Regions from separate parts of the Tardiphaga sp. OK245 genome, predicted to be linked through region 3. Evidence: predicted binding sites of a transcription regulator. Region 3 holds the regulator's gene; each other region holds the start of a gene.
What was found. The regulator HrcA, encoded in region 3, represses chaperone genes, less so after heat shock. The targets are predictions, from matches to a motif close to GTTAGCACTCNCNNNNNGNGAGTGCTAAC.

Region 1: a site for HrcA is predicted at 3,567-3,595, ahead of BLW80_RS00620 (co-chaperone GroES). Genes of this name have one in related genera too.
Region 2: a site for HrcA is predicted at 2,302-2,330, ahead of BLW80_RS20390 (co-chaperone GroES). Genes of this name have one in related genera too.

The regions. Positions count from the first base shown of each region.
Region 1 covers NZ_FNWZ01000001.1:130,176-136,799, forward strand. Annotated here, with positions in the region: gene BLW80_RS00600 (NupC/NupG family nucleoside CNT transporter) at 1-1,180, shown strand, start outside; gene BLW80_RS00605 (dipeptidase) at 1,200-2,261, opposite strand; gene BLW80_RS00610 (cupin domain-containing protein) at 2,363-2,911, opposite strand; gene BLW80_RS00615 (usg protein) at 3,019-3,303, opposite strand; gene BLW80_RS00620 (co-chaperone GroES) at 3,723-4,040, shown strand; gene groL (chaperonin GroEL) at 4,083-5,726, shown strand; gene BLW80_RS29760 (helix-turn-helix domain-containing protein) at 6,036-6,329, shown strand; gene BLW80_RS00630 (hypothetical protein) at 6,301-6,624, shown strand, end outside.
Region 2 covers NZ_FNWZ01000004.1:367,568-374,191, reverse strand. Annotated here, with positions in the region: gene groL (chaperonin GroEL) at 109-1,764, opposite strand; gene BLW80_RS20390 (co-chaperone GroES) at 1,915-2,211, opposite strand; gene BLW80_RS20385 (hypothetical protein) at 2,523-3,050, shown strand; gene BLW80_RS20380 (MFS transporter) at 3,113-4,321, shown strand; gene BLW80_RS20375 (protein phosphatase CheZ) at 4,351-5,124, opposite strand; gene BLW80_RS20370 (L,D-transpeptidase) at 5,422-6,213, shown strand; gene BLW80_RS20365 (DUF2076 domain-containing protein) at 6,469-6,624, opposite strand, start outside.
Region 3 covers NZ_FNWZ01000002.1:739,594-746,217, reverse strand. Annotated here, with positions in the region: gene BLW80_RS10205 (hypothetical protein) at 1-1,245, opposite strand, end outside; gene BLW80_RS10200 (hypothetical protein) at 1,245-2,663, opposite strand; gene pncA (bifunctional nicotinamidase/pyrazinamidase) at 2,921-3,637, shown strand; gene grpE (nucleotide exchange factor GrpE) at 3,787-4,383, opposite strand; gene hrcA (heat-inducible transcriptional repressor HrcA) at 4,489-5,577, opposite strand; gene rph (ribonuclease PH) at 5,730-6,452, shown strand; gene rdgB (RdgB/HAM1 family non-canonical purine NTP pyrophosphatase) at 6,488-6,624, shown strand, end outside.

The sequences.
Region 1 (6,624 bases), on a different contig from region 3:
CAGCAAGGTGTCGCTGAGACAGGCCGCGATCGGTCTCGTATTGACGATCGTCGCGGCCGTGATCCTGCTGAAACTTCCCGTCGTGACGCGCGCCTTCAGCAGCATCAACGATGCTGTCAGCACCATCGCCGCAGCGTCGCGTGCTGGCACCTCCTTCGTGTTCGGTTATCTCGGCGGCGGCGCATTGCCGTTCGATCTAAAGAATCCCGGCGCGGATTTCGTTCTCGCGCTGCAGGCACTCCCCGTGGTGCTGGTCATCAGCGTGCTGACCAGCCTGCTCTTCTACTGGCGTATCCTGCCGCCGATCGTACGCGGCATGGCGTGGCTGCTTGAACGCACGCTCGGCATCGGCGGCGCTGTCGGACTGTCAACGGCCGCGAACATCTTTCTGGGCATGGTCGAGGCCCCGTTGTTTATTCGCCCTTACCTCGCGCAGCTCACGCGCAGCGAACTGTTTCTGGTGATGACGGGCGGCATGGCGGGGATCGCCGGTACCGTGCTGGTGCTCTATGCCACTTTCATGGCGCCGCTGATCCCCGATGCATCGGCGCATTTCGTGATTGCTTCTGTGCTCTCGGCGCCAGCTGCGATCCTTGTCAGCCTGATCATGGTGCCTGAGACGGAGGATCGTCGCACAGGTGGATTGCTCGCCAATCCGGACGCATCGGCCACGAGCACGATAGATGCGATCGTCAAGGGCACGAGTGCAGGCATCGAACTGCTCGTCAACATCATCGCCCTGCTGCTGGTCTTCGTGGCGCTGATGTATCTCATGAACGCGATCCTCATGATGATGCCCACCGTGGGAGGCAACACACTGTCCGTGCAGCGCATGCTGGGTTACGTGATGGCACCGGTGTGCTGGCTGATGGGCCTGCCGTGGGACCAGGCGCTGACCGCGGGCTCGCTGATGGGCGTCAAGACGATCCTCAACGAGTTGATCGCCTATGTTCAATTGGCGAAGCTCGGTCCCGATGCGCTGGATGCGCGCTCGCGCCTCATCATGCTTTATGCGCTGTGCGGATTTGCAAATTTTGCCAGCCTCGGAATTATGATCGGAGGCATGGGCACGATGGCGCCGGAGCGTCGTAACGAAATCAACGCGCTTGGTGTGAAGTCGATCGTCTCGGGGACGCTGACGACCTGCCTGATGGGCGCGATCGTCGGCATGCTCACCTGAGACACGCCGCCAGCGCCGGTCAGCCGACCGTCCGCTGCAGCAGATCGAGCCAGTTGCCCGCGCCGAGCTTGCCGAGCAGCGTCTCGGAATAGCCCTTGTCGCGCAAGGCCACGAACAGCGCCTGCAGGCCCGCGGCGGAATCGATGGCCTCGGGCACCACCGCGCCGTCGAAATCCGATCCCAGCCCGACGTGATCCTCGCCCAGCTTCTCCAGCAGATAGTCGATCTGCTGCACCATCAGCTCGATGCCGGTGTCGGGCCGCATGCTGCCGTCGGGGCGCAGGAAGCAGGTCGCGAAATTCAGGCCGACCATGCCGCCGGTGTCGCGGATCGCGGCGAGCTGCTTGTCGGTGAGATTGCGCGGCGACGGGCACAGCGCATGGGCATTGGAATGGGTCGCCACCAGCGGCGCCTTCGACAGCCGCGCCACGTCCCAAAAACCCTTCTCGGTGATGTGCGACAGGTCGACCAGAATCTTCAGGTCATTGCAGGCGCCGATCAACCGCTCGCCGGCCGCGGTGAGACCGTCGCCGAGATCCGGCCCGGACGGGAAGTGAAACGGCACGCCATGGCCGAAGATGTTGGTCCGGCTCCACACCGGCCCGATCGACCGCAACCCCGCCGCATAGAGAACGTCGAGGAATCTGAGCTCGGCGTCGATGGCCTCCGCGCCTTCCAGATGGACCACCACGGCCAGCGCCTTGCGCTCAATGGCGGACCGGATTTCGGCGGTGGTGGTGCAGATCGCCACCGCGCCTGCGGAAGCGCGTTCGAGCTGCAGCAGGATGGCCAGTTCGGCGACGACGGAATTGCGCGCCTCGTCCATCGTCAGCGGCTCGGGAAGCGGCACGGCGTAGCGTCCGCCCGTCATCTGCGCCATGAATCCCGATGACGCCTGAGCCGCCGGCGAATACAGCGCGAACAGCCCGCCGACGAACGCGCCGGCCTTCGCCTTCGGCAGGTCGATGTGACCGGCGGCTTCCCCGGTCAGGAAGTCGGATACCGGATCGTGCGATTGCGATTTGTACAGCCGCAGCAGCACATCGTTGTGACCGTCGAAAACCGGAACGGATGCAGTCATGAGATACTCGTTGAGGGCCAGGGCAGCGACGGGCTCAGCATAGCTGATTCAACGCCACTGCGACGCGCGAACAAGGCACGCGTCGCATTTCCGCACGCGAACTACCGGACTTCCACCGTCTTGAATTCCGCCGGCAGGATCACTTCCAGCAATTCGCAATTGTCGGAGTAATCGCGGATCAGATGCCTGATGCGTGGCGGCTGGGTCCAGCATGACCCCTGACGCATAGTCATCTCGCCCTCGCCTTCCATATAGGCCTTCACCCAGCCGTTCAGCACATAGACCAGCTGAAACTCGGCATCGTGATAGTGAAGCTTGGAGACCTCTTTCGGATCGCAAGGTCCGATCAGCCGGATGACATGCGCGTGCGCCAAACCGCCGGTCGCAGCGGCAACGCCGAGATCGCGATACTTTGCGTAGGCACGCAGGCCGTCGCCGAGAAATGCTTCTTCCTGATAGTGACTGATCGCGACGCGCTGCTTGCGGCGCGGGCCGCGTTTCGCCGCGGCCTCGGCGACAGCTTTTGTACTCGCCTTGGCCGGCTTACCAACCGCGAACTTCTTTGCCGCTTTCGCTACCGCCTGTGTCGCAGGCTTCTTCGTCGCAGCCGCTTTCGCTGCGCTCTTTGACGTTCGCTTCAGCTTCGCCATGTCGTGTTTCCCACCCGGCGCAATGCCGAACAAACGGCCAGCGCGTCCGGGAACCTAGCTGTAGTTCAGCACAGCGGCAATTCATCCGGCGCGTTGAGAGGCGCGGACTAGTGCAACCGGAAGACGCCATCCACGGCACGAAGCTCGGCCGGCTTGATCAGTTTCGAATGCGCGACGGTGACCGCAAAGAGCGGGCCATCAAGCTTCTCCTGCCAGAAATCCAGAAAATCCTTCAGCGCGGGAAACTTCGGAAACAAATCATAGTTCTGCCAGACATAGGTCTGCAGCAGCGAGGGGTGGTCGGGCATGCGGTAGAGGATCTGCGCCGTCGTCAGTCCGTAGCCAAGCACCTGCTTTCTGAAATCGTCAGAAACTGCATTTCTCGACACCATGTTCAACCTCCATGGACAGAGCGCATTCGGCTAAGTGGATTCCGGTTTGACGTCGAACTTCGCTCTGCTCTCCTGTGACCGTGCTGACTGCAGCGAACCGGCTTCCACTTCGCCCATGACAACACGATGCATGAAATGTGACGCAAGCAACGTCTTCATCACAAGCTTAAAAGTTTAATAATGTATTGAAAGCCGAGTGTTAGCAGCCACTTACCGTGGATGCTAACGGATTCGAGAACCGGTATCGGAGGGTCTTAACCAATTCTGGCACCCGTCATATTTGAGTGCCAAAATATTTGGTAAAGACCCTTGCCGGTGGGGAACGTTCGGCCTATGTCCGGACCAGCTGCGCTGGCACTTGTTGGCTCAGACTGCCAATTTAAATTTCTCAAGCATCTACAGAAACTTAGGAGGACTGCATGAAATTCCGTCCGCTTCACGATCGCGTTGTGGTCAAGCGTATCGACGCCGAAGAGAAGTCCGCTGGCGGCATCATCATTCCGGATAGTGCCAAAGAGAAGCCCTCCCAGGGCGAGATCGTCTCCGTCGGCCCGGGCGGCCGCGACGAAGCCGGCAAGCTGATCCCGATCGATCTGAAGGTCGGCGAGCGCGTGCTGTTCGGCAAGTGGTCGGGCACCGAGGTCAAGATCGACGGTCAGGACCTGCTGATCATGAAGGAAAGCGACATCATGGGCGTCCTCGAAGGTGCCGCTCCCGCCAAGAAGAAGGCCGCTTAAGCGCCTTTTCCCCACCCATCCTGATTTTCAAGGAAGCAAAACATGTCAGCTAAAGAAGTGAAATTCGGCGTTGATGCCCGCGACAAGATGCTGCGCGGCGTCGACATTCTCGCCAACGCCGTGAAGGTGACGCTCGGTCCGAAGGGCCGCAACGTCGTCATCGACAAGTCGTTCGGCGCGCCCCGCATCACCAAGGACGGCGTCACCGTCGCCAAGGAAATCGAGCTCGACGACAAGTTCGAGAACATGGGCGCCCAGATGGTGCGCGAAGTGGCCTCGAAGTCGGCCGACGCAGCCGGCGACGGCACCACCACTGCTACCGTGCTCGCCCAGGCGATCGTCCGTGAAGGCGCCAAGTCGGTTGCTGCCGGCATGAACCCGATGGATCTGAAGCGCGGCATCGACCTGGCCGTGGAAGCCGTGGTTGCTGACCTCGTCAAGAACTCCAAGAAGGTCACCTCGAACGACGAAATCGCCCAGGTCGGCACCATCTCGGCGAACGGCGACGCGGAAATCGGCAAGTTCCTCGCAGATGCGATGAAGAAGGTCGGCAACGAGGGCGTCATCACGGTTGAAGAAGCCAAGTCGCTCGAAACCGAACTCGACGTCGTCGAAGGCATGCAGTTCGACCGCGGCTACATCTCGCCCTACTTCGTCACCAACGCCGACAAGATGCGCGTTGAATTCGACGACGCCTACATCCTGATCAACGAGAAGAAGCTCTCCTCGCTGAACGAGATGCTGCCGCTGCTCGAAGCTGTCGTGCAGACCGGCAAGCCGCTCGTCATCGTCGCGGAAGACGTCGAAGGCGAAGCTCTCGCCACCCTCGTCGTCAACCGTCTGCGTGGCGGCCTCAAGGTTGCTGCCGTCAAGGCACCGGGCTTCGGCGATCGCCGCAAGGCCATGCTGCAGGACATCGCGATCCTGACCGGCGGCCAGGCGATCTCGGAAGATCTCGGCATCAAGCTCGAGAACGTCACGCTCGCCATGCTCGGCCGCGCCAAGAAGGTGATGATCGACAAGGAAAACTCCACCATCGTCAACGGCGCCGGCAAGAAGGCCGACATCGAAGCACGCGTGGCGCAGATCAAGGCGCAGATCGAAGAGACCACTTCGGACTACGACCGTGAGAAGCTGCAGGAGCGTCTCGCCAAGCTGGCTGGCGGCGTTGCCGTCATCCGCGTCGGCGGCGCGACCGAAGTCGAAGTGAAGGAGCGCAAGGACCGCGTTGATGACGCGATGCATGCGACCCGCGCTGCGGTTGAAGAAGGCATCGTCCCCGGCGGCGGCGTCGCTCTGCTCCGCGCTTCGGAACAGCTGAAGAAGATCAAGACCGCGAACGACGACCAGAAGACCGGCGTCGAGATCGTCCGCAAGGCCCTGTCGGCTCCGGCTCGCCAGATCGCCATCAACGCAGGCGAAGACGGTTCGGTCATCGTCGGCAAGGTCCTCGAGACCGCGACCTACAGCTACGGCTTCGACTCGCAGACCGGCACCTACGGCGACATGCTCAAGAAGGGCATCATCGATCCGACCAAGGTTGTCCGTGCAGCGATCCAGAACGCAGCTTCGGTTGCCGGCCTGCTGATCACCACGGAAGCCATGGTTGCCGAGCTGCCCAAGAAGGGCGGCGCAGGCGCAGGCGGCATGCCTCCGGGCGGCGGCATGGGCGGCATGGACTTCTAAGTCCAACGCTGTTCAAGCGAACTATCAAATGCAGAGCCCCGGCAGCGATGCCGGGGTTTTTGTTTGAAATTACCCTAAGGCAGCAGCACTAAAGAACTCTCGACTGCAAATTCACTCAATCAGCGCGATCAAGCTACTCACAAGAAACAGTACTGCCGCTGCAAAACTGGTCTGAGCTCCCAGAAAAGAAACCAATTGAAACATCGCCGCGAGTGCGGCCACATACTTACTTTGAACCATAGGAGCAATCTTCCTTTCAGATGATTGCCGTCCGGACGACATTTTGTTGCGCCGAAGTAGAATACGAGCATGTCAGTTTGGAAACGTGCGGTATACTTGCGCAAAATATGCGGAGTAAATGCGCTTATGACGAGCCAAACCTTTGGAGCAGCTCTTGGAAGACTAATCTTTCAAAAGCGCAAGGCTCTCGGCCTCACACAGACACAGCTGGCCGAAGATGCATTCGGAACATCAGGAAAAACACGTCGTATCAGCGAACTTGAGAACGGCACCGTTGAGAATCCGCACCCCAAAACGATAGATCCAATAATCTCAGTACTTAAAATCTCAGAAGATGAACTTCGAGAATGCGCGCCAGACTAATTCGCAGCCCAACGCCGATCTAGATCGCGCCTATCGCGAAGCCAGAAACTTAATCGAAGCCGTCTCAAGACAGTTTGACCACGCCAATCCTCAAGCAACATTGGCCGAACTCGATGAATTTCTACGTGCGAAAGCCCGAGAGTGGATTGATCTTCGTCAACGGATCGAAATTCTTGGAGCAACCGATCAGTCTGTGGCCGAAATCAAACTAGCATCAGCAGAAGCGTTGGCTGAAGGAAATTTCGAAGAGGCTGATCGCTTACTTTTCAGCGCAGAAGAGATCCAGCAACAAGAG
Region 2 (6,624 bases), on a different contig from region 3:
GACCAAGGCGAAAGGCCATAAGTCGCAAGCACGATGCGTGGCAGGCAAAAAAGAAGGCCGCCCGGAGGCGGCCTTCGATCACAATGCAGTTGAGCGTGAAAGCAGGGCTTAGAAGCCCATGCCTCCCATTCCGCCCATGCCACCCATACCGCCGCCACCGCCCGGCATCGCCGGTGCAGCTTCCTTCGGCAGTTCGGCGACCATGGCTTCGGTGGTCACCAGCAGGCCGGCAACCGAGGCGGCGTCCTGCAGTGCAGTACGCACCACCTTGGCCGGATCGATGATGCCCTTGGCGACCATGTCGACATAGGTTTCGGTCTGCGCGTCGAAGCCGAAGGTCTCGGACTTCTCGTCCAGGATCTTGCCGACCACGATCGAACCTTCAACGCCGGCGTTTTCGGCGATCTGGCGGATCGGAGCTTCCAGCGCCTTCAGCACGATGTTGATACCGGCCTGCACATCGGCGTTCTCGTTGGTGAGACGGCCGACGGCCTTCTTGGCGCGCAGAAGCGCAGTACCGCCACCGGGGACGATGCCTTCCTGAACGGCCGCACGGGTGGCGTTCAGCGCGTCATCCACGCGATCCTTCTTTTCCTTCACTTCGACTTCAGTCGCGCCGCCGACGCGGATGACGGCAACGCCGCCGGCCAGCTTGGCCAGACGCTCCTGCAGCTTCTCACGGTCGTAGTCCGAGGTGGTTTCCTCGATCTGCGCCTTGATCTGATTGACGCGGGCCTCGATCGCCGGCTTCTTGCCAGCGCCGTTGACGACGGTGGTGTTTTCCTTGTCGATCACGACCTTCTTGGCGCGGCCGAGCATGGCGAGCGTGACGCTTTCCAGCTTCATGCCGAGATCTTCCGAGACGAGCTGACCGCCGGTCAGGATGGCGAGGTCTTCCAGCATCGCCTTGCGGCGATCGCCGAAGCCCGGTGCCTTGACGGCAGCAACCTTGAGGCCACCGCGCAGGCGGTTGACGACGAGGGTAGCGAGGGCTTCGCCTTCGACGTCTTCAGCGATGATCAGGAGCGGCTTGCCCGACTGCACCACGGCTTCGAGCACCGGCAGCATGGCCTGCAGGCTGGAGATCTTCTTCTCGACGAGCAGGACGTACACGTCCTCGAGCTCGGCGGTCATCTTCTCGGCATTGGTGACGAAGTAGGGCGACAGGTAGCCGCGATCGAACTTCATACCCTCGACGATGTCGACTTCGGTCTCGAGCGACTTGTTCTCTTCAACCGTGATGACGCCTTCGTTGCCGACCTTCTGCATCGCCTGGGCGATCATCTTGCCGATGGCGGCGTCGCCGTTGGCGGAGATGGTGCCGACCTGAGCGACTTCAGCCGAAGACGCAACCGGCTTGGCGCGCTTGGTGATGTCCTTGATGACGGCGGCGACGGCGATATCGATGCCGCGCTTGAGGTCCATCGGGTTCATGCCGGCAGCAACCGACTTGGCGCCTTCACGGACGATGGCCTGGGCCAGCACGGTGGCGGTGGTGGTGCCGTCGCCTGCGGTGTCGTTGGTCTTCGAGGCGACTTCGCGCAGCATCTGCGCGCCCATGTTCTCGAACTTGTCCTCGAGCTCGATCTCCTTGGCGACGGTGACGCCGTCCTTGGTGATGCGCGGAGCGCCGAACGACTTCTCGATCACGACATTGCGGCCCTTCGGACCGAGCGTGACCTTGACGGCGTTGGCGAGAATGTCGACGCCGCGCAGCATGCGATCGCGCGCGTCTCCAGAGAATTTAACGTCTTTGGCTGCCATGTTGATGGTGCTCCGAGTGATGGGAATTTGAAATTAAAACGCTGTCATGGCCGGGCTTGACCCGGCCATCCATCTTCCTGCGAAGAAGCCAGATGGATGCCCGGATCAAGTCCGGGCATGACGTCCGAGTGTTTGGAGAGCGGACCGCCTTTAAGCGATCACGCCCATGATGTCCGACTCCTTCATGATGAGGAGTTCTTCGCCGTCGAGTTTGATCTCGGTGCCCGACCACTTGCCGAACAGAACCTTGTCGCCGACCTTGATGTCGATCGGGATCAGCTTGCCGGCTTCGTCGCGGCCGCCAGGGCCGACGCCGACGACTTCGCCTTCAGACGGCTTTTCCTTGGCGCTGTCCGGGATGATGATGCCGCCCTTGGTCTTCTCGTCGGCGACGATGCGCTTGACGACGACGCGGTCGTGCAGCGGGCGGAATTTGGTCTTGGCCATGGGAGTGTCCCTTTAGGGTTTGCGATTTCGTTGCCATCTCGGAGGCGGGCGGGAATCCAGCCGGAACGCTCAAGGCGCCCGGCTCATTCCCTTAGCAATCGCGCTCCGGGAGTGCTAATTGAGCGTCCGGGAAATATGGCCAGACGCTTTTTGAGTCAAGCTAGGCCTTAAGGCCTTGGTGAGGCCAATATAGGATGATCTGGAAACCATAATGGAGAGTCGGCGTAATTCTGCCGACCTCATTGCGCCGTCAGGTGTTTTGCGCTTGGCTGCCGGGACGGGCAGCCGGGGAATTTGCTCTAGGGGATAATATGATCAGGTCACGCTACGCCCGCACGGTTGCCCATCTGGCGATCGTTTCAACTTTGGCGCTGTCATTGGGCGGGTGCGGCACGTCTGGTGGATTGGGCGGGTTCAGCTTTGGGAACTCGCAGCCGACACCGCCGCCGGAGCCCCCGCCGGCGCCGGAACTGCCAGCCTCGATCCGCTCGGAAGAACTCGTCGGCCGCTGGGGCCTGGCGTCCTATATGAATCCCAATGATCGCGTTCGCACCGAGAATGCCGCGCGCGGCCAGTGCAAGCAGCCCTATATCATCGGCCAGGGCGCGACCGGCGGGGTCATCATGCATCTTGCCGACGAGGCGACGCCGCAGGAATTGCGCCTCAAGGGCTCGCCGAGCGGCAAGAACTATATCGGCCCGCCCGGTCCCGCCGGTGGCGAGAAGGATCGCGAGATCGTCTCCTTCGACGGCCGGATTCTCGTCACGCGCTTCATCGACAAGGACGCTGCGGTTCGCTACGGCAACATGGTCTATGTCCGTTGCGCACCCAAGGCCTGACCTGACAAGGCCTGACCTGAGGCGTAAGGCGGGTCCCGCCACTCCCTTGAAGACGTGAGCCCATGCACCGATTGCGTGACCTTGTTTTCGGACCGGGCCGCGCGGTCCTTGTGCTGGCATTCACCCAGATCCTGACCTGGGGCATCCTGATCTATCCACCGGTGCTGACCATGCCGCATGTCACGGCGGCACATGGCTGGTCGCTGGCCTTCGGCATGGCGGGCTTTTCGCTGGGGCTGATCGTATCGGGACTGCTGTCGCCGGTGGTTGGTGGATTGATCGACCGCCACGGCGGCAATGTCGTCATGGCATCGGGCGCGTTGGCCGGTGCCTTGGGTCTCGCTCTGTTTTCAGTAGCCGACCATCCCGCGACCTATCTGGCCTGCTGGCTGTTGCTCGGCGCTGCAATGTCGGCGTCGCTCTACGATCCCGCCTTCGCCACGCTGACGCGCATCTTCGGTGCCTCGGCGCGGCGGCAGATCACCTTCGTGACCTTTGCAGGCGGCTTCGCCTCGACGGTCGGCTGGCCGGCGACCCATCTTCTGCTTGAGGCTGTCGGCTGGCGCGGGACGTATCTGACCTTCGCAGCGATCTTCGCCTTTGTCGTTGCGCCGCTTCATGCTTTTGCATTGCCGCGCCACGTCGCCGTCGCGCCGCTGCCCGTGGTGGACGCCGTTGTCGTCCCCCAGCAGGCAACCCTGCGCCCGGAAGGCTGGTCGTTCATCCTGCTGGCGGCGGCTTTCTCGCTTTACAGCTTCATTCTGTCGGGCGTGACCTCGAACCTGCTCGCGCTGCTGGAGCGCGGCGGGCTCAGTGCTGCAACGGCGGTGACCATCGGTGCGATGTTCGGCCCGGCGCAAGTGGCATCGCGGTTGGCGGACTTCATGCTGGCGGGACGCACCCATCCGCTGTGGATCGCGCGCGGGGCGGTGGTGCTCGTAGTATCTGCCTTCGCAATGCTGGCATTGGCCGGGATTTCATTTCCGCTCGCGGCGCTGTTCGCGGTTGCTTTCGGCGCCGCCAATGGCGTCATGACCATCGCGCGCGGCGCGCTGCCGCTGCTGATGTTCGGTCCGGTCGGATATGGCCGCGTCATCGGCCGCATCGCGCGGCCGGCCTTGTTCGTGCAGGCCTTTGCACCGTTCGTGGTGGCATCCGCGGTCGAGACGCTGTCCGACCGCATGGTGCTGCTGCTTGGGACCGTGCTGGCGCTGGCGGTGCTGCTCTGTTTCGTGATGATAAAAACGCCGGGCGTTGCGGCCCGGCGTTAAACGATCTCTAACTGTGGTCGAAAATTATCTTAGCCGAACAGCGCGTCGATATCGTCCTGTGAAGCGTGGCCGACGTCGCCGTCCAGCTTCGGGCCGTTGAGCAGCTTGTCGTCTTCGCTGCGGTCATCGACCTTGGCCGGCGCATGCGCCTTGATCTCATCGACGCCACCCCAGATGTCCATCATCGCAGTAATGCGGTTTTCGATGAACTTCATCGTGGTCATCACCTTGCTGATGCGCTGGCCGGTGAGGTCCTGGAAGTTACAGGCTTCGAAGATCGCGACGACGTTATCGCCGATCTCTTCCAGCATCTGCTTTTGCTGATCGGGTGAGGTCACCTTGCCGAGCGCTGTCGATGCATTATCGATGGCTTCGGCTGCGGCGAGAATCTGCTGCGTGGCTTCTTCGGTGCCGCCGACGACAGCGCCGAGTTCACCGTTGACCTTCGCCATTTCGTCGCCTTCGAAGCTCTTGCCGTGAAGAACTGCGATTTCCATCTTGGTGCGGGTAATGGCGTCGTGGATCAGATCGAGTTCGATCTTGAGCTTTTCGCACTGCTCGATCTGAGCGCGGTAGGTTGCAAGCAGCGCCTGCGCTTCCGCGACCTGCTGATCGGCGGCGGCGCCGACCTGATCTGTCACGGCGTTGCGGGCCGGCGCTCCCATCTGCGCGCGGATCGCGCGGAGCTCAGCCATGATTTCGCGATGCATTGGCATCGGCTCGCTGCTGCCCACCACTTCATTGGGCATAGGTGCAGTACCGAAAACTTCTTCAATGCGAAATCGCTTGCGACGAACAGACATCAGGTCCCCCAACGTTCAATCAATCCCCCGTTCGTATACCCATGAGTTTAACGTGAAGTTCACGCGGGAACATCGCACCTATAGTCGAAATGTCTGCCAGAGAACTGTTAGTTAACCATGGGGCTTTCGCGTTCATTCAAAATAAACGCTACCAAATAGAACTGCGCCGTTTGACGACGTGGTGAATCCAAACGGCGATTGTGTTTACCAAACCGAGGCGATTTTAACCTTAAGTCGGAGTGTGCAAAGCGCTTCTCAGGTGAGAACGCGCACGACGAAACAGTGCAGAGTACGTCGATGTTCAAAAAATTCTCTCTCACGCTTCTTGCCAGCGCATCTTTCATCGCAGCTGGATCGCATCAGACGCTTGCGGTGGAAGCCGCGGCGCAATTCGCCGAGCCTCCGGTGGTGTATTCGCAGCAGCCGCAGCGCCCGATGCAGCGCACGGCCTATGCCGAACGCTCGCGCATGGGCGGCGGCTTCATCGAGTTTCTGTTCAGTGATGGTCCGGCGCAGCAGGGCCAGCGTTACCAGCAACAGCCGGACTACTCTTACGAGCAGCGCCGCTCGCTGCTGCCGCCGATGGATCCGCAACAGCGCGTCTATCAGCAGGAGGAGACGGCAGATGCCGCGCGTCCCGCGCTGGATCCCAAGTATCAACCGCAGATGGTCGAATATCAGGGCAGCGAAAGCGCCGGCACCATCGTCGTCGATACGCCGAACAAGTTCCTGTTTCTGGTGCAAGGCGGTGGCAAGGCGATGCGCTATGGCATCGGCGTCGGCCGGCCGGGCTTCACCTGGTCCGGTGTGAAGACGATCACGGCGAAGAAGGAATGGCCGTCGTGGACGCCGCCAAAGGAAATGCTGGCGCGCCGTCCTGATCTGCCGCGTTACATGGAAGGCGGTCCGGAAAATCCGCTCGGTGCGCGTGCGATGTATCTCGGCTCGACGCTGTACCGTATTCACGGCTCCAACGAGCCATGGACGATCGGCACCAACGTTTCCTCAGGCTGCATTCGTATGCGCAACGAGGACGTCATCGATCTCTATGGCCGCGTCGGCGTTGGCGCCCGGGTCGTCGTGATCTGATCTTGCTTAACCTCTCCCCGCTGTGCGGGGAGAGGTCGGCGCGCAGCGCCGGGTGAGGGGCGGGGCATGCGCTCTCATCACGAAGGGACTGTCGATCCCACCGTTACGCGGCCGGCCATCTTTTGCTGCTAAAATCCGATCCGATAGTTGAGCGACCGAGGCTCATATCGCGCGATGCCCCTCACCCGTCCGGCTTCGCCGGCCGACCTCTCCCCGTAAAAAACGGGGAGAGGTTAAGGCTGCGTCGCCCGACAATTATGCCAAATCGCTGTCGTCGGAGTCCATGTCCATGGCGTCGTAATCGCCGTCGTCCTGGTCTTGATCCTGGTCCTGATCGGCATCGGCCTGCGCCTGATCGAAGGATCCGGCGCGGGAGCCGCTGGACGAACCGATATCATTGACGCCGGCCTG
Region 3 (6,624 bases):
TCGCGAAACCCATGTGCCGCCGACCGCGCGCACAAGAGGATGCCCGATACCCGGCTCCGCGGAGATAGCAAGAATGACAGGACGCGGTCCCAGTTGCGCGATTTTCTCCTGCAGTGGGCGCGCATCGAAGGCGGTGTCGAACCATAACATGGAGCGCATGAACAGCAGCGCCAACAGGACGACCGCGCCGACGCCGAACAGACGATCCGTCCCGGTGACCGGCAGATAGGTCATACGCGCATAGCCAAAAGCAAGCAGTGCGAGCGCAATCATTGGGTATGAATGGTAAGGCCAGCCTTTGCCCTGCAAAACGAAACCAGCGGCAAAACCGGCCGAGGTCGCCAGTAGCAAAACGAACGGACCATCGACACCGACGCGCCGTTTGAGCACCATAGCCGCGAGCAGCGCGGTGGCCCACAGTGCCACAGCGGGCTTTTCCAGGAGCATCATGACCGGCTGCTGCACCTGAAGATAAACATCGTGGACTAGCGGCCCGACTACCGTTAGGAATTCTGGAAACAGCACGATGACGACGGCAGCGTAGAGGGCCAGCGCGACGGCGAGCGCCAGATATTCCGGCCGCAGCAGGACGCGCCACGATAAGCGTGTGGACACAGCCTCCGCGACCAGCGCGCCGAGCAGGGCGATCGCGAAGTAGGGCTTGAACGACAGCGCAATCGCCGCGCCGATGCCGGCTGCGATGGCCGCGGACCGTGATGGTGCGCTGTGCTTTATGCGGCCCGCCAATACAGCCAGCATCGGCAGCATGGCGATCAGTGCAATATGTTCGCGCTGACCGAAAGTCTGCGTCGGCAGCACGGCCAACAGTGCAACTGCCAGCAGCGCCAGCGGCCAGCCTTGCGCGACACCGAGAACCGACGCGCGCGATAGAATGCGGGCGCTGAGCAGCAGCGACACGGCGATGCCGATGAAGACCAACGCATCGGTCACGTGCTCCGCAGCCAGCCCGAGCGCGCGGGCGATGGCGATACCCGGCAGATAGGCCAGGACGGCCATCGGCGGATTGGTCTCGATGATATCTATATAGAGGCGCTGGCCGTCGAGTACGCGCTCGCCGACGGTCAGAAGCCAGCTTACATCCGTATTGGCCGCCAGAACGTGACGCAGCACAATCGCCACGATCAGCAGTGCGACGACGGCCAGCCACGGAAGGATGCGGCTTCGCTGCAGCGACCGCCCGGGCAGAACAGCACTTGCGGTTTCGCCCGGCGTGGTGGCGCGCATCACGGCATCCTCTTCAGGATGTCGATGCCGTCGATGGTCTGCACCAGGGCATAGGACTTCAGGAGCTGCGCCAGCTCCGGATCAGCTTGCGCCCAAGCGCTCCAGTCGGCTTCGCGATCGTCAATCAGCACCACATCCGGCGGCAGCTTGCGAATATCATCGACCAACCCATTTCGCTCAGCCGCCAGATACTCATCGAAACGTGCTGATGTTGCAGCGTCGATCGTCCGCTCCAGACGAGCGCGGCGGACGATCTCCCGGATCGACAGCGCCTCCTGACGTGACACCCAGACACCGCCAACATTGCGCACGAGCGGATGTGCAATCGTCGCCGCCCCACCCAACATGATGATCTTCGGACGCTGCAGTCCAAGCTTTACCACAGCATCTTGAAGTGCACGCACATCGACGCTGGCCTTGAACCAGAAGCAGGCACTCACGAGGAGCGCCACAGCGGCGACCGACGAACCGACCTGCAAGCGTGGCCCATGCTGTCGTGCGCGATCGATCGTTGCGACGGCATAACCAAACGCCATCAGCGCCAGCGCCACCATCGGATAGGCGTGATAGTTATAACCCCTGCTTTGAACGAAATAGGACATCGCAAAGCCAAGCGAGCTAGCCAGGAGCACGACAAGAGCCGGGTCTGCTGAACGCCGACTCTGTAACAGCAGTGTGGCGAATACGGCGACCAACCATAACGTCGTCGCACCGCCCAGCGCGAGCGCCAGCCACGACGACGTCAGCAGCCGATACACGTCGCTGGCAACAGGATAGATCACGGTGAAATAGGCGGGGAAGGCCACGTAGACCCACAGTGCATAGGCCACCACCAGTGCGCTGGCGATCCAGTTCTCCGGCGCGAAAACAATCCTCCACTGCCGTGCATTGGTCGCCGCCGCGATAACGGCTGTACCGAGGCCGAACGCGAAATACCGTTTGAAGCACATAGTGATAGCGGCACTGATGCCGGCGATGACGACCACGCCAGGCGGGATTATCTCGCCATGGGCGCGGCGGATCAGGACCGCCAGCGCGGGCAACAAAAACAGCAAGGCGAGATGTTCGCGCTGGCCGAAGTCGTACATTGGCAGGATGCCGAGCAACGCGATCGCACAAACCGCCAGCGGAGCAGCGGCGGCGCGCCCGGGGATGCGCGAGTTGCGCAGCAGCCGCCATGTCACCGCCATCGACCCTGCGATGAGGCCGAATACCAGCACGAGCGTCATGAGCTCGGCGCGCAATCCCAGAAGCCGTCCCAGTACCACGGCGATAATATTGACCGCCCCGGCCATCGGGGGGTTAATCTCAAGAATATCGAGATAAAGGCGCTGACCATCGAGCACGCGTTCGCAAACGATCAACAACCAGCTGACATCGACATTAAACGGCAGCACCGCGCGCAGCCCGACGGCCACCGCGCAGACGAGAGCGCCGGCGATCAGCCAGATGGCCGCAAGCCACGTCCGAGGCGTGGTCGCGCCGCCGAGTTGCAAACCGGCATCGATCATCATGCACTTATTCTTTCGGCCAATACCATCGCTACGCTAGGAGAGCCGCGTTAAAAAGCCATTGCGCGGGCCTGCGAGACACCGCCGCACCATCCATATCGAGCCGCCTTTACGGAAGCGCCTGGACCTGATTTGCTGCAGAAATTCTGACAGGAGATGTTGCGATGTTCGATAGACGTCAGCTTCTTGTGGGACTTGGTGCGCTAACAGCGGCCGGCATGGCGCCCAAGGCGCTCGAAGCGGCAGGCAAGGTCAGTCTCGATCGCACATCCGTTCTGCTGGTGATCGACGTGCAGAACTGCTTCCTACCAGGCGGCAGCTTGGCCGTGAAGGACGGCGACAAGGTCGTCCCGGTCATCAACGGCATCGCGAAGAAATTCGCCGACGTGGTGATGACGCAGGACTGGCACACGCCGGGCCATATCTCATTCGCGTCCAGCCATAGCGGCAAGAAGCCGTTTGAGACCCTTGAGGTGAAATACGGCAAACAGGTGCTGTGGCCGGATCACTGCGTGCAGGGCACTGAAGGGGCTGCGCTGTCGAAGGATCTCGCGATCCCGCATACCGAGCTGATCCTGCGCAAGGGCTTCAACAAGGACGTCGACAGCTATTCGGCGTTTACCGAGGCTGACGGCAAGACCACCACCGGTCTTGCCGCCTATCTGAAAGCCCGCAAATTGCAGCGCGTATTTATCGCCGGCCTCGCCACCGACTTCTGTGTCGCGTGGTCCGCGCTGGATGCGCGAAAAGCAGGTTTCGATGTCTATGTAGTCGAAGATGCCTGCCGCGGCATCGACACGCAGGGCTCACTGGCCAAAGCCTGGGCCGACATGAACAAGGCCGGCGTGAAGCGTATTCAGTCGGGCGATCTGGCGGCTTGACCCATACTCTCATTGTCATCGCCCGACCTGGCACGCAATTGCGCGCTGGGATCGGGCGACCCAGTAATCACCGGCGCTTGTGATCACTCACTGAGACCGGCGTGTACTGGATCACCCGCTTTCGCGGGTGATGACAGCCAGAGGCTCTGTTACTCCGAAACAGGTGCAACCTTGGCGCCGCCTTTTGACACGCCGACCAGCGCCGGGCGCAGCACGCGCTCGCCGATGGTGTAACCGGCCTGCACTACCTGAACGACGGTGCCCGCAGGCACGGAAGCATCGGGCACTTCGTACATCGCCTGCTGGAAATTTGGATCGAACTTCTCGCCCGACGGATCGAACTTCTTCACGCCGTTCTTTTCCAGCGTGTTGAGCAGCGAACGCTCGGTGAGCTCGACGCCTTCGAGCAGCGCCTTCAGGCCCGGATCGGCCGCGGCCTTGGTATCGGCGGGCACGGCATCGAGGGCGCGCTGCAGACTGTCGGCGATATCGAGCACTTCGCGCGCGAAATTGGCGATCGCATAGGTGCGGCCGTCAGCGACTTCCTTCTGGGTCCGCTTGCGCAGATTTTCCATCTCCGCCAGCGTGCGCAGCATCTTGTCGCGCGATTCCGCTGCTTCCTTGGTCAGGGCCTCGACCGAATTCGGTTCCGGATCGTCCGGCATGATGTAGGGCTTGGAGACCACCGGATCGGCGGCCTGCGCCGTCTTGTCCTGATTGTCGTTCTGCCCATTGGAATCAGTCATCACGCTGCCTTCTCAAAAACACGCCAAAATGGTGGGATTGCTGAGCGGGATATCGGGGTTTGAGCGCCGAAAATCAAGCGCAACCGGCCGGATTCGACCGATCTGTCAGCCCCCGAGCATGCGGCTGACAATGCGCGCCGCGTAATCTACCATCGGGATCACCCGCGCATAGTTCAGCCGGGTCGGCCCGATGACACCGAGAACGCCGACAATATGGCCGGCGCCATCGCTGTAGGGCGCAATGATCGTGGACGAGCCGGACAGCGAGAACAGCTTGTTTTCCGAGCCGATGAAGATGCGGACACCTTCGGCCGTCTCCGCCCGGCCGAGAAGGTCGATCACCTCGCGCTTGGCTTCGAGATCGTCGAACAGGAGGCGAACGCGTTCAAGATCCTCCAGCGCATGGAGATCCTCGAGCAGATTGGCCTGGCCACGCACGATCAGCTGCCGATCGTCCTTCTCGCCACCCGACCAGCTGGCAATGCCGGCGGCAATGACCTTCTGGGTCAGTTGATCGAGCTCGATCTGGTTCTGGGTCAGCGCCGTCTCCAGCTCCAACCGGGCCTCAGCCAGCGTGCGGCCGCGAATCCGGGCATTGAGGAAGTTCGACGCCTCATTCAGCGCCGACGACGGCACGCCCGGCGGCAGGGTCAGCACGCGGTTTTCGACCTGGCCATCCTCGGCGACCAGCACGACCAGCGCCTTTTCGGGCTCCAGACGGACGAATTCGATGTGTTTCAGCCGCACATTGGACTTGGCGGTCAAAACCACCGCCGCCGCGCGGGTCAGCCCGGACAGCTGCGTCAGCGCCTCGCCGAGCGCCGCTTCCACCGTCTGCGAGCGCCCCACCGAAGACAGTTGCTGCTGGATCGACTGCCGCTCCGGCTCGGTGAGGTCACCGACCTGCATCAAGGCATCGACGAAGAACCGCAGCCCGAGTTCGGTCGGCAGCCGGCCGGCCGAGGTATGCGGCGCATAGATGAGGCCGAGCTGCTCCAGGTCCGACATGACGTTGCGGACCGAGGCTGGCGACAGCGGAACCGTAATCAGGCGTGAAATATTGCGCGAACCGACAGGTTCGCCCGTGGCGAGATAGCTCTCGACGATCTGCCGGAAGATCTCACGCGATCGCTCATTGAGCTGGGCGAGCCCGGCATGCGGCGAAATCAGGCCGATCGGATCGTGGTGGGCCACAGGGTACTCCTTGAGGACCTAATCTGTCGCCCCGAGCCCCCGGATACAAGCACCATTGCGGTTGTGGAACCTGCCCCGCCCTTGCCGCTACGGTCTGTGGCCCCTAAAAGCACCGCGAACAGGCTTCTCTGGACATTTGGAAGGATTTTCTCATGCGGCCAAGCCGTCGTGCGCCCGATGAACTGCGCGCCGTGTCGCTGGAACGCGGCGTGGTCAAATATGCCGAAGGTTCCTGCATGGTGAAGTTCGGCGACACTCATGTGCTGGTGACCGCCACGCTGGAAGAGCGCCTGCCGCCATGGCTCAAGGGCCAGGGCCGCGGCTGGGTCACCGCCGAATACGGCATGCTGCCACGCGCCACGCTGGAACGTACCCGCCGCGAGGCCGCATCCGGCAAGCAGGGCGGCCGCACCGTCGAGATCCAGCGCCTGATCGGCCGCTCGCTCCGCGCTGCCGTCGACCTCGAAGCGCTCGGCGAACGCCAGATCACCATCGACTGCGACGTCATCCAGGCCGATGGCGGCACCCGCACGGCGTCGATCACCGGCGCATGGGTTGCGCTGGCCGACTGCATCTCGTGGATGAAGAACCGCAACATGTTCAAGAACGGCGGCGGCAACGTGCTGCGCGACAATATCGCGGCGATTTCTTGCGGCATCTATCAGGGCACCCCGGTGCTCGATCTCGATTATGCCGAAGATTCCGAAGCCGACACCGACGCCAATTTCGTGATGACCGGCGACGGCCGCATCATCGAGGTGCAGGGCACTGCCGAGAAGACGCCGTTCACGCAGGACGAGTTCCTGAAGTTGATGGCACTGGCGCAAAAGGGCGTCGGACGTCTGGTTGAACTGCAGAAAATGGCCATCGCGTGATTCCGCAAGTCATCAAGCAGGCGTAGACTCGCATCATGCATCGTCGAATCACTGGGAAGCTCGTCATCGCCACCCACAATCCCGGCAAGCTTGCCGAGATGCGCGATCTCCTGGCCCCCTACGGCATCGAGGCAGTATCGGCCGGCGAGCTCAAGCTCGCCGAGCCCGACGA